DNA from 3 places in the Streptomyces sp. NPDC017890 genome. Region 1 is predicted to be linked to each of the others. Evidence: predicted binding sites of a transcription regulator. Region 1 holds the regulator's gene; each other region holds the start of a gene.
What was found. The regulator HrcA, encoded in region 1, represses chaperone genes, less so after heat shock. The targets are predictions, from matches to a motif close to TTNGCACTCNGNNNNNCNGAGTGCNAA.
Positions count from the first base shown of each region.

Region 1 (4,062 bases):
CAACCGCGAGAACAAACCCTGCTGCCCCGGCTGGAACTGCCCCTGCGGACGCTCCTCGCCGCGCAGCTTGGCCAGCTCGCGGAGCAGGCGCTCCTGCTCGGGGTCGAGCTTGCTCGGGGTCAGGACCTCGACGTGGACGATGAGGTCGCCCCGGCCACCGCCGCGCAGGTGGGTGACGCCGCGGCCGTGCAGCGGGACCGACTGGCCGGACTGGGTGCCCGGGCGGATGTCGATCTCCTCCATGCCGTCGAGCGTCTCCAGCGGCACCTTCGTGCCGAGGGCCGCCGCCGTCATCGGGATGGTGACCGTGCAGTGCAGGTCGTCGCCGCGCCGCTGGAAGGTCGAGTGGGGCAGCTCGTGGATCTCGACGTACAGGTCGCCGGCGGGGCCGCCGCCGGGGCCGACCTCGCCCTCGCCCGCGAGCTGGATCCGGGTGCCGTTGTCGACGCCGGCCGGGATCTTCACGGTCAGGGTGCGCCGGGAGCGGACCCGGCCGTCGCCCGCGCACTCGGGGCACGGGGTCGGGACCACGGTGCCGAAGCCCTGGCACTGCGGGCAGGGGCGGGAGGTCATGACCTGACCCAGGAAGGACCGGGTGACCTGCGACACCTCGCCGCGGCCGCGGCACATGTCACACGTCTGGGCAGACGTGCCGGGCGCCGCGCCCTCGCCGTTGCAGGTGTTGCAGACGACCGCGGTGTCGACCTGGATGTCCTTGGTCGTACCGAACGCGGCCTCGTCCAGCTCGACCTCGATGCGGATCATCGCGTCCTGGCCGCGGCGCGTGCGCGAGCGCGGCCCGCGCTGCGACGCCGTACCGAAGAACGCGTCCATGATGTCCGAGAAGTTCCCGAAGCCACCCGCGCCGAAGCCGCCCGCGCCACCGCCGCCGGCCTGCGAGAGGGGGTCGCCGCCGAGGTCGTAGACCTGCTTCTTCTGCGGGTCCGACAGCACCTCGTAGGCGGCGTTGATCTCCTTGAACCGCTCCTGGGTCTTCGGATCGGGGTTGACGTCCGGGTGCAGCTCGCGGGCGAGCCTCCGGAACGCCTTCTTGATCTCGTCCTGGGACGCGTCGCGGCGTACGCCGAGTACGGCGTAGTAGTCCGTGGCCACCTACGACTCCGCCAGGATCTGTCCGACGTACCGTGCCACTGCGCGTACCGCTCCCATCGTTCCCGGGTAGTCCATGCGGGTCGGTCCGACCACGCCGAGCTTGGCAACCGCCTCGCCGCCCGAACCGTAGCCCACCGACACGACGGACGTTGAGTTGAGTCCTTCGTGGGCGTTCTCATGACCGATACGGACGGTCACGCCCGGATCCTTCGCCTCGCCGAGCAGCTTGAGGAGCACGACCTGCTCCTCCAGCGCCTCGAGGACGGGTCGGATCACCAAGGGGAAGTCGTGCCCGAAGCGGGTCAGATTGGCGGTGCCGCCGATCATCAGCCGCTCCTCGTTCTCCTCGACCAGCGTCTCCAGGAGAGTGGAGAGCACGGTGGAGACCGTACCCCGGTCCTCGGCCTCGAAGGCCTCCGCGAGATCCTCCACCAGGCTCGGCACGTCCGAGAAACGGCGCCCGGCGACCCGGCTGTTGAGCCGCGCGCGCAGGTCCGCCAGGGACGCCTCGCCGAACGGCGCCGGGCAGTCGACCATCCGCTGCTCGACCCGGCCGGTGTCCGTGATCAGCACGAGCATCAGCCGCGCGGGCGCCAGGGAGAGCAACTCCACGTGCCGCACGGTCGAGCGGGTCAGCGACGGATACTGCACGACGGCGACCTGCCGGGTCAGCTGCGCGAGCAGCCGCACCGTGCGGGCCACCACGTCGTCGAGGTCGACGGCGCCCTCCAGGAAGTTCTGGATGGCACGCCGCTCGGGCGCGGTCATCGGCTTGACGCCGGCCAGCTTGTCGACGAAGAGCCGGTAGCCCTTGTCGGTCGGGATGCGCCCGGCGCTGGTGTGCGGCTGGGCGATGAACCCCTCGTCCTCGAGGGCCGCCATGTCGTTGCGCACGGTGGCCGGGGAGACGCCGAGGTTGTGCCGCTCGGTGAGGGCCTTGGAACCGACCGGCTCCTCGGTGCCGACGTAGTCCTGGACGATGGCGCGCAGCACCTGGAGCCTGCGTTCACTGAGCACTCGCGCACACCTCCAGCATGTCGTCGTCCGCCCGGCGTCTTGCCTGTCTCACTGTCTGTCCCTGGCACTCACGGTGTGCGAGTGCCAGACTTCCCCGGCCCAGTGTACGGCCGTGGGGTACGCCCCCGGCAAGGGCGGGGGCACGCGGCCGTGCGCCGAGGCGCCGTACGGCTAGCGTCGTCGTCGTGACGGTGACTTGGGAAGACCTGGGATGGGAGAGGGTGGCGGCCGGGGTGGGACGGCGCCGGCTGCCGGTGTGGGACTGCACGGCGGGGCTGGTCGTCGGCGCGGACGCGGCACTGATGGTGGACGCGGGGGCGAGCCTCGGCGAGGGCGCCCGGTTGCGCGCCCAGGCGCGGGAGCTCGCCGGTCACCGTGTGACACATCTCGCGCTGACCCATCCGCACTTCGACCACGTCTTCGGCGCCGCCGCGTTCGCGGGCCCGGGAGGCGCGGAGGGCCCGGGAGGCGCGGAAGGCGTGGGAGGCACGGAGGTCTACGGCGCGGCGGGGACGGGCGCGGTGTTCGCGCGGGGCGGACAGGGGCGGGAGGCGCTGCGGTCGGACGCGGTGGCCGAGGGGCTGGACGCGCGGCAGGCCCAGCAGGCGGCCGACGCGCTCGTCCGCGTCCGCCACGAGGTCCGCGGCGAGTGGACGCTCGACCTGGGCGGCGGCCGGCAGGTCCTGCTCGCCGACGTGGGCCCGGGACACACCGGCCACGACCTCGCGGTGCTGGTGCCGGGCGACCCGGCGGTCGTCTTCTGCGGCGACCTGGTCGAGGAGTCGGGGGAGCCGCAGGCGGGCCCGGACGCGGTACCGGCACACTGGCCGGCCGCGCTGGACCGGCTGCTGGACCTGGGCGGCGAGGACGCTCTGTACGTCCCCGGTCACGGAGCGGTGGTGGACGCGGCTTTCGTACGGGCTCAACGGGACGCGCTGGCCGCCCGGTTCGGCGTGTCGCGCTGATCAGGGCGCGCTCGCTCCTCGTATCGTCATCAGAATGCGCCAGTACTCCGCCGACCTGACCCCTCCGTGGAAGAAATCGCAGCCGGTTCCGGAGGTCCCGGCCGATCCCGGCCTGGTGGTCGAGGAGCCCTGCACCGGTTTCTGCGGCGCGGTGATCCGCTGCGAGGCGGGCACGGTGACCCTGGAGGACCGTTTCGGCAAGCACCGGGTCTTTCCGATGGAGCCGCGCGGCTTCCTCCTCGAGGGGCGGGTGGTGACGCTGGTCCGCCCCTCCTCCGGTACGGCGCGCCCCTCCCGTACGGCGTCCGGGTCGGTCGCCGTCCCCGGGGCACGTGCGCGGGTCGCGCGCGCCGGGCGCATCTACGTGGAGGGGCGGCACGACGCCGAGCTGGTCGAGAAGGTGTGGGGCGACGACCTGCGCATCGAGGGGGTCGTCGTGGAGTACCTGGGCGGCGTGGACGATCTCCCGTCGATCGTCGCCGAGTTCGCCCCCGGTCCGGACGCGCGGCTCGGGGTCCTGGTGGACCACCTGGTGCCGGGTTCGAAGGAGTGGCGGATCGCGGAGGCCGTGACGAGCGAGCACGCGCTGGTCGTGGGGCACCCGTACATCGACATCTGGGAGGCGGTGAAGCCGGCGTCGGTGGGGATTCCCGGCTGGCCCCGGGTGCCGCACGGCCAGGACTGGAAGACGGGGGTGTGCCGGGCGCTGGGGTGGCCGTCGGAGAACACGGGCGCGGTGTGGCAGGCGATCCTGGCGCGGGTGGGGTCTTACAAGGACCTGGAGCCGCAGCTGCTGGGGCGGGTGGAGGAGCTGATCGACTTCGTCACGGGCGGTGATGGGGCTTGACGCCCTTGTAGGTGCCGAACGTGGTGGTGTCCAGTTCGACGCCCAACTGTTCCAGTGGCAGTGACGCCCCGAACTGAGTGACCCGCTGCACCTGATAGTCGGCCTGTTCGCCTTGTCCGG
Region 1 is NZ_JBIRHU010000001.1:206,665-210,726, forward strand. Features, by position in the region: gene dnaJ (molecular chaperone DnaJ) at 1-1,113, opposite strand, end outside; gene hrcA (heat-inducible transcriptional repressor HrcA) at 1,114-2,130, opposite strand; gene ACH4F2_RS00900 (MBL fold metallo-hydrolase) at 2,316-3,095, shown strand; gene ACH4F2_RS00905 (DUF3097 domain-containing protein) at 3,130-3,942, shown strand; gene ACH4F2_RS00910 (Uma2 family endonuclease) at 3,920-4,062, opposite strand, start outside.

Region 2 (4,062 bases), on a different contig from region 1:
GGCGCTCCTGGAGCTTCTCGCGGTCCCAGTCGGAGTCCGTGTTCTCGATCTCGGCCTTGATCTGGTTGATGCGGCCCTCGACCTCGTCGCGCTTGCCGGCACCGTCGACGATCGTGGTGTCGTCCTTGGTGACGGTGATGCGACGGGCGGTGCCGAGCACCTCCAGGCCGACCTGGTCGAGCTTGAGGCCGACCTCCTCGGAGATGACCGTGGCGCCGGTGAGGACGGCCATGTCCTGGAGCATCGCCTTGCGGCGGTCGCCGAAGCCGGGGGCCTTGACGGCCACCGCGTTGAAGGTGCCGCGGATCTTGTTCACGACGAGGGTGGAGAGCGCCTCGCCCTCCAGGTCCTCGGCGATGATCAGCAGCGGCTTGGAGGCACCCGCCTGGATGACCTTCTCCAGCAGCGGCAGCAGGTCCGCGATGGAGGAGATCTTGCCCTGGTTGATGAGGATGTAGGGGTCCTCCAGGACGGCTTCCATGCGCTCCTGGTCCGTCACGAAGTACGGCGACAGGTAGCCCTTGTCGAAGGCCATGCCCTCGGTGAAGTCCAGCTCCAGACCGAAGGTGTTGGACTCCTCGACGGTGATGACACCGTCCTTGCCGACCTTGTCCATCGCCTCGGCGATCAGCTCGCCGACCTGCTGGTCCTGGGCGGACAGCGCGGCCACGGCGGCGATGTCGGACTTCTCCTCGATCGGGCGCGCGGTGGCGAGGAGGTCCTCGGACACGGCGGCGACGGCCGCGTCGATGCCCTTCTTCAGCAGCGCCGGGGAGGCGCCGGCGGCGACGTTCCGCAGGCCCTCGCGGACCAGCGCCTGGGCCAGGACGGTGGCGGTGGTGGTGCCGTCACCCGCGATGTCGTTGGTCTTGGTCGCCACCTCCTTCACCAGCTGGGCACCGAGGTTCTCGTACGGGTCCTCGATCTCGACCTCGCGGGCGATCGTGACACCGTCGTTGGTGATGGTCGGGGCGCCGAACTTCTTGTCGATGACGACGTTGCGGCCCTTGGGGCCGATCGTCACCTTCACCGTGTCGGCAAGCTTGTTGACGCCGCGCTCGAGGGCGCGACGGGCGTCCTCGTCGAACTTCAGGATCTTCGCCATGGGAGCGTGAGCCCTCTTCCGGAAATCTTGGGGTTATACGGCACTGCGCCCCCGGCACCCGGCTTTTTTATGGTCGCGGGAGCCAGGGGCGCAGCTGGAAAGCAAGGTGCTTCGGGTGAACTACTTCTCGACGATCGCGAGCACGTCGCGGGCCGAGAGGACGAGGTACTCCTCGCCGTTGTACTTCACCTCGGTGCCGCCGTACTTGCTGTAGAGCACGACGTCGCCGACGGTGACGTCGAGCGGAAGACGGTTGCCGTCCTCGAAGCGGCCCGGGCCGACGGCCAGGACGACGCCCTCCTGGGGCTTCTCCTTCGCCGTGTCCGGAATGACCAGGCCCGAAGCCGTGGTCTGCTCGGCGTCGAGCGGCTGGACCACAATGCGGTCCTCGAGCGGCTTGATGGCAACCTTGGAGCTGGTGGTCGTCACGATCCGACCTCCCCCTTCGGAGATCTCACGGGGTTAACTGTCTGAGGTGGCGACCAGGTGGATCCGTCGTCGCGGGTGCCGGACCTGCCCGTCGCGTCATTGGCACTCTCCAGTGGGGAGTGCCAGAGCCGAGACTATGACCGCGATTAGCACTCGGTCAAGCGGAGTGCCAATGTCGGCTGCGCGTCGGGGGGATCTTGTACCGAACCGGCGCCGACGTCGGCGTCGCAGTCGCCGCGTCAGAGGTAGTCCCCCAGGCGTCCCACCCGCAGACCCTGCTCCTCGATCTCCTCCAGCAAACGTCCGGTGCGCGCGCTCACGCCCACGCCCGTCGGGTGGTCCGGGTCGACGGACACGATGTCGCCGGGGCGGAGGCGGTGGTCGCCGCGGGTGTAGGTGAGACCGCCGTCGGCGTTCAGGGTCGCCCGCCACATGACCACGGCCGTGATGCCGCAGTCGGCGGCGGCGCGCAGGGTCGTGGTGTCGTACGTGCCGTAGGGCGGGCGGAAGAGGTGGGGGCGGACGCCGAAGCGGGACCTGAGCTTGGCCTGCTGGCCGCAGATCTCGGCGCGCTGGCCGGCGTAGGGCAGGCCGCGCAGGGACCGGTGGTCGAGGGTGTGGTTCTGCAGGTTCGCGCCGACCGAGCGCAGCCGGGCGAAGTGGCCGTACGCCGGTCCGGCGACGGTGTCGGTGAGGAACAGGGTGACCGGGAGGCGGTGTTCGCGGACGAGGCCGGCGAAGTGCGGGTCGCGTTCGGCGCTGTCGTCGAAGGTGAGGAAGACGACCGGGTCGGTGGTGCGGACCCGGTCCACGACGGGCGGCAGGGCCTGTTCCCGCCCGCTGCCCTGACTGCTGCCCGGCCCGTTGCCCTGGCCCCCCGCCCGGGCCTGTTCCGCGACGGGCGGGTGTTCGGCAGGGCCGGTGGACCGGGCGCAGCCGGTGAGCAGTACGACGGTCAGGGCGGCTGTGGCGACCCGGGCGGCCATGGCGGCTCCGGTCGGCCGGAGCCGCCCGCGCCTCACAGGTAGTCCTCCAGCCGGGCCACGGCGTATCCCTCCGCCGTCACCTTGTCGAGGAACTCGCGGACCATGTCGCGCATGGTGCCGCCCCAGTCCTCCTCGCCCCGGAAATGGGTGAGGACGATGTCGCCGGGGTGGATCTCGCGGTCCCACTCGCGGTAGTCCCAGTGGTCGGCGAAGACCTCCTCGTTCCAGATCGGGGCGTACTCGATGCCGCAGGCCTTGGCGGCGCGCAGGGTGTCGCGGTTGTAGTTGCCGTAGGGCGGGCGGAAGAGGGTCGGGCGCTTGCCGTAGCGCTCCTCGATCACGTCCTGCATGCCGCAGATCTCGCGCTTCTGCTCGGTGTAGGACAGGCCGGGCAGGTAGGGGTGGTGGAGGGTGTGGTTGTTGAGGGTGACTCCGCGGTCCTGCATCTTCGCGAAGTAGCCGTAGTCGTCCTTCGCCAGGTAGTCGCTGATGAAGGCGGTGTACGGGATCTTCAGCTCGCTCATCATCCGCAGGAACGCCGGGTCCTTCTCGGCGCCGTCGTCGATGGTGAGGAAGACGATCTTCTCCTCGGTGGGGATCGAGGTGAAGACGGGCGGGAGGTTCTGCTGGCCGTCCACCTCGAAGCCCTCGCGGGCCTTGATCTCCGGCTTCTTCGCGGGGGGCGGGGGTGCCGTCAGCGGGACCCTCTTCAGGTTCCAGCGCTTCGCGGCGGCGGCCCGGGCGGCCTGGGCAGCGCCCAGCTCGGACGCGTACTCGTCGAGCGCGCGGGCCGGGGGCGCCTGCAGGGGCCGGCCGGTGGCGCCCGGCCCCTGGGTGGCGTCCTGCGCACAGCCGGAGGACGCGAGGGCGGCGACGGCGAGGGCGGCGAGGCCACCGCGCGTCCGGAGCCTCGGAGAGGACGCCCGGAACACTCCGCACGCCCGGCTTTTGTCGGTTTGTACGACTGCTCGCATGGTGCCGGATCCTCGCAGCACCCGGCCCGCTCACCCCGCCCGACACCGCGCCGGAGGCACACCGTCCACCGACTGGCCCACAATGTTGCGGTGAACGACCTCGACGCCCTCCTCGCCCTGCTCACCCCCGAAGGCCGCGCCCTCCTCGACGAGGTGCGCGACACCGACCCCGCGCGGGAGCTGGCGGTCGCGACCCGGCTGCGGCGCACGCACCCGGCCGAGCTGGTGTCCGCGGCGCTCGGACAGGCACGGCTGCGGCAGCGGGCGGTGGCGAAGTTCGGTGCCGAGGACGCCGGGCGGATGTTCTTCACGCCCAACGGGGTCGAGCAGTCGACGCGGGCGAGTGTGGCCGCGTACCGGGCCGGGCGGATGTCGGCGCTGGGCGTGACCTCCGTCGCCGACCTGTGCTGCGGGATCGGCGGCGACGCGATCGCGCTCGCCCGGGCCGGGATCCGGGTGCTGGCCGTGGACCGGGACCCGGCGACCGCGGCGGCGGCCCGCGCCAACGCCGAGGCGCTGGGGCTGGCCGAGCTGATCGAGGTGCGCGAGGCGGATGTGACGGAGGTGG
Region 2 is NZ_JBIRHU010000002.1:293,335-297,396, reverse strand. Features, by position in the region: gene groL (chaperonin GroEL) at 1-1,105, opposite strand, end outside; gene groES (co-chaperone GroES) at 1,226-1,534, opposite strand; gene ACH4F2_RS04320 (polysaccharide deacetylase family protein) at 1,774-2,556, opposite strand; gene ACH4F2_RS04315 (polysaccharide deacetylase family protein) at 2,553-3,494, opposite strand; gene ACH4F2_RS04310 (methyltransferase domain-containing protein) at 3,477-4,062, shown strand, end outside.
Region 2: a site for HrcA is predicted at 1,681-1,707, ahead of groES (co-chaperone GroES). Genes of this name have one in related genera too.

Region 3 (4,062 bases), on a different contig from region 1:
GCTTCCGCTCCCGCCGGCTCCGTCGATCTGGGCCCCGCCGACGCGCTCTCCTGCCGCGAGTGCGGTCACCGTGTGCCGCTCGGCCCGGTCTTCGCCTGCGAGGAGTGTTTCGGCCCGCTGGAGATCGCCTACGACTTCTCGGCCTACGACACCGAGGAGCTCCGCGCGCGCATCGAGGCGGGCCCCGCGAACATCTGGCGTTACGCTCCGCTGCTGCCCGTCCCCGCCGACGTGGCCGAGAAGCCGAACATCAACCCCGGCTGGACCAAGCTGGTCAAGGCCGACAACCTGGCCCGCGAGCTGGGCGTCACCGGCGGTCTGTACGTCAAGGACGACTCCGGCAACCCGACGCACTCCTTCAAGGACCGCGTCGTCGCGCAGGCCATCGAGGCCGCCCGCGCCTTCGGCTTCACGACCCTCTCCTGCTCCTCCACCGGCAACCTCGCGGGTGCCGTCGGCGCCGCCGCCGCCCGCGCCGGTTTCCGCTCCTGCGTGTTCATCCCGCACGACCTGGAGCAGGGCAAGGTCGTCATGGCCGCCGTCTACGGCGGTGAACTCGTCGGTATCCAGGGCAACTACGACGACGTGAACCGCTTCTGCTCCGAGCTGATCGGCGACCCGGCGGGCGAGGGCTGGGGCTTCGTCAACGTCAACCTGCGGCCGTACTACGCGGAGGGTTCCAAGACCCTCGCGTACGAGATCTGCGAGCAGCTCGGCTGGCGGCTGCCCGACCAGATCGTCGTCCCGATCGCGTCCGGTTCCCAGCTCACGAAGATCGACAAGGGGCTGCAGGAGCTGATCAGGCTCGGGCTGGTCGAGGACAGGCCGTACCGGATCTTCGGCGCCCAGGCCGAGGGCTGCTCGCCGGTGTCCACCGCGTACAAGGCCGGTCACGACGTCGTACGCCCGCAGAAGCCGGACACCATCGCCAAGTCCCTGGCGATCGGCAACCCGGCCGACGGGCCCTACGTCCTCGACATCGCCCGTCGCACCGGCGGCGCCGTGGAGGACGTGACCGACGAGCAGGTCGTGGACGCCATCAAGCTGCTCGCGCGCACCGAGGGGATCTTCGCGGAGACGGCGGGCGGCGTGACGGTCGGCGTCACCAGGAAGCTGATCGAGAACGGCGTCCTGGACCCGTCGCTCACCACCGTCGTCCTCAACACCGGCGACGGCCTGAAGACCCTCGACGCGGTGGCCGGCACCGGCCTCACCGCCACCATCCGCCCGAACCTGGACTCCTTCCGAGAGGCTGGCCTCGCATGAGCGTGACCGTTCGCATCCCGACCATCCTGCGCACCTACACCGGCGGCAAGGCGGAGGTCAGCGCCGAGGGCGCGAACCTCGGCGAGGTCATCTCCGACCTGGAGAAGAACCACACCGGCATCGCCGCCCGGGTCCTGGACGACCAGGGCAAGCTGCGCCGCTTCGTCAACGTCTACGTCAACGACGACGACGTCCGCTTCGAGCAGGGCCTTGAGACCTCGACCCCCGACGGCGCGGGCGTCTCCATCATCCCGGCCGTCGCCGGCGGCTGATACGCGTCGTAGCGCGAATTGCCCTCTCCGTAAGAGAAACGGAGGGGGCAATTCCATGTGGTTGAGCACGGTAGAGTTGGGGAAAGCGCTCCCGTTCGCAAGATCGGGAACCCTCGATTCCTGCCGCACGCCCGACAAGATGTAGCCAAAGTGTGGGCGTCTTTCGCGGCTTTTGTTCTTTTTGTGTGCCCCGACTTGACCCGAATTCAGGCGAATTCTCGCCACATTCCGGACCGGGTGCGTCCAGATTTCTCGTCCAATTGACCTGTTGCAGACGGCAGTTGGACAGATACATTCAGCCGCGGTCGACGCGTTCCGGCGCACGCCCCCAGTCGTGGGGGGCGAGGTCTGACCCGGGTCCGCGAAGTGCGGATCTGTGCAAGGGCCAGTAATAGGGGAGTTAGGCATGGCTCAGGGCACCGTCAAGTGGTTCAACGCGGAGAAGGGGTACGGCTTCATCGCGGTCGACGGTGGTGCGGATGTTTTCGTCCACTACAGCGCGATTCAGATGGACGGCTACCGCACCCTCGAAGAAGGCCAGCGGGTCGAGTTCGAGATCTCGCAGGGTCAGAAGGGCCCGCAGGCCGACATGGTTCGCCTCAGCGCCTGAGACGCGCGGCCACCGCAGCATTGGTCTTCATCCGAAGGGCCCGTACCTCCCGGGGTACGGGCCCTTCGGCCTGCCCGGACCTGCCCCGGAATCCTCCCCGGACCTGCCCCGGAGCCCTCCCCGGACCTGCCCCGGAGCCCTCCCCGGACCTGCCCCGCACCCGCTTCGCACCCGCTTCGGACCCGCCCGGACCCTTGTTCGCGGGCGGCTGAGAGCAGGTGTCGATCCCCGAGAGGCGCTTGCACTCGGCAGGGGCGAGTGCTAATCATTGCGTTAGCACTCTGAAGGTGAGAGTGACAACGAAGGACCGGGTCGGTGAGGCCCGCAGGCCGGGTGGGGAAGGAACCACAAGGCAGGCGAGCCGTCCGTCGCGGGCGCGGGCGCGGTCCGAAGGAATCACCCCCAGTCCTGGAGGGACCACTTCACATGGCCAAGATCATCGCGTTCGACGAGGAGGCACGGCGCGGCCTCGAGCGCGGCATGAACCAGCTCGCGGACGCCGTCAAGGTGACGCTCGGCCCCAAGGGCCGCAACGTCGTCCTCGAGAAGAAGTGGGGCGCCCCCACGATCACCAACGATGGTGTGTCCATCGCCAAGGAGATCGAGCTCGAGGACCCGTACGAGAAGATCGGCGCCGAGCTGGTCAAGGAAGTCGCCAAGAAGACGGACGACGTCGCCGGTGACGGTACGACCACCGCGACCGTTCTCGCCCAGGCCCTGGTCAAGGAAGGCCTGCGCAACGTCGCGGCCGGCGCCAACCCGATGGCCCTGAAGCGCGGTATCGAGAAGGCCGTCGAGGCCGTCTCCGCCGCCCTGCTGGAGCAGGCGAAGGACGTCGAGACCAAGGAGCAGATCGCCTCCACGGCCTCCATCTCCGCCGCCGACACCCAGATCGGCGAGCTCATCGCCGAGGCCATGGACAAGGTCGGCAAGGAAGGCGTCATCACCGTCGAGGAGTCCCAGACCTTCGGTCTGGAGCTGGAGCTCACCGAGGGTATGCGCTTCGACAAGGGCTACATCTCGGCGTACTTCGCCACCGACATGGAGCGTATGGAGGCGTCCCTGGACGACCCGTACATCCTCATCGCCAACTCCAAGATCGGCAACGTCAAGGACCTGCTGCCGCTCCTGGAGAAGGTCATGCAGTCGGGCAAGCCGCTGCTGATCATCGCCGAGGACGTCGAGGGCGAGGCCCTGTCGACCCTGGTCGTCAACAAGATCCGCGGCACCTTCAAGTCCGTCGCCGTCAAGGCCCCGGGCTTCGGCGACCGCCGCAAGGCCATGCTCGGCGACATCGCCATCCTCACGGGCGGCGAGGTCATCTCCGAGGAGGTCGGCCTCAAGCTCGAGAACGCCACGCTCGACCTGCTGGGCAGCGCGCGCAAGGTCGTCATCACCAAGGACGAGACCACGATCGTGGACGGCGCCGGCTCCGCCGACCAGGTCCAGGGCCGGGTCAACCAGATCCGCGCCGAGATCGAGAACAGCGACTCGGACTACGACCGCGAGAAGCTCCAGGAGCGCCTGGCGAAGCTGGCCGGCGGCGTGGCCGTCATCAAGGCCGGTGCCGCCACCGAGGTCGAGCTCAAGGAGCGCAAGCACCGCATCGAGGACGCCGTTCGCAACGCGAAGGCGGCCGTCGAGGAGGGCATCGTCGCCGGTGGTGGCGTGGCCCTGCTCCAGGCCTCCCAGGTCTTCGAGAAGCTGGAGCTGACGGGTGACGAGGCGACCGGCGCCAACGCCGTGAAGCTCGCCCTGGAGGCCCCGCTGAAGCAGATCGCCGTCAACGGTGGTCTCGAGGGCGGCGTCGTCGTGGAGAAGGTCCGCAACCTGACCGTCGGCCACGGCCTGAACGCCGCGACCGGTGAGTACGTCGACATGATCGCCGAAGGCATCATCGACCCGGCGAAGGTG
Region 3 is NZ_JBIRHU010000013.1:77,003-81,064, forward strand. Features, by position in the region: gene thrC (threonine synthase) at 1-1,266, shown strand, start outside; gene ACH4F2_RS18660 (MoaD/ThiS family protein) at 1,263-1,538, shown strand; gene ACH4F2_RS18665 (cold-shock protein) at 1,945-2,148, shown strand; gene groL (chaperonin GroEL) at 2,575-4,062, shown strand, end outside.
Region 3: a site for HrcA is predicted at 2,387-2,413, ahead of groL (chaperonin GroEL). Genes of this name have one in related genera too.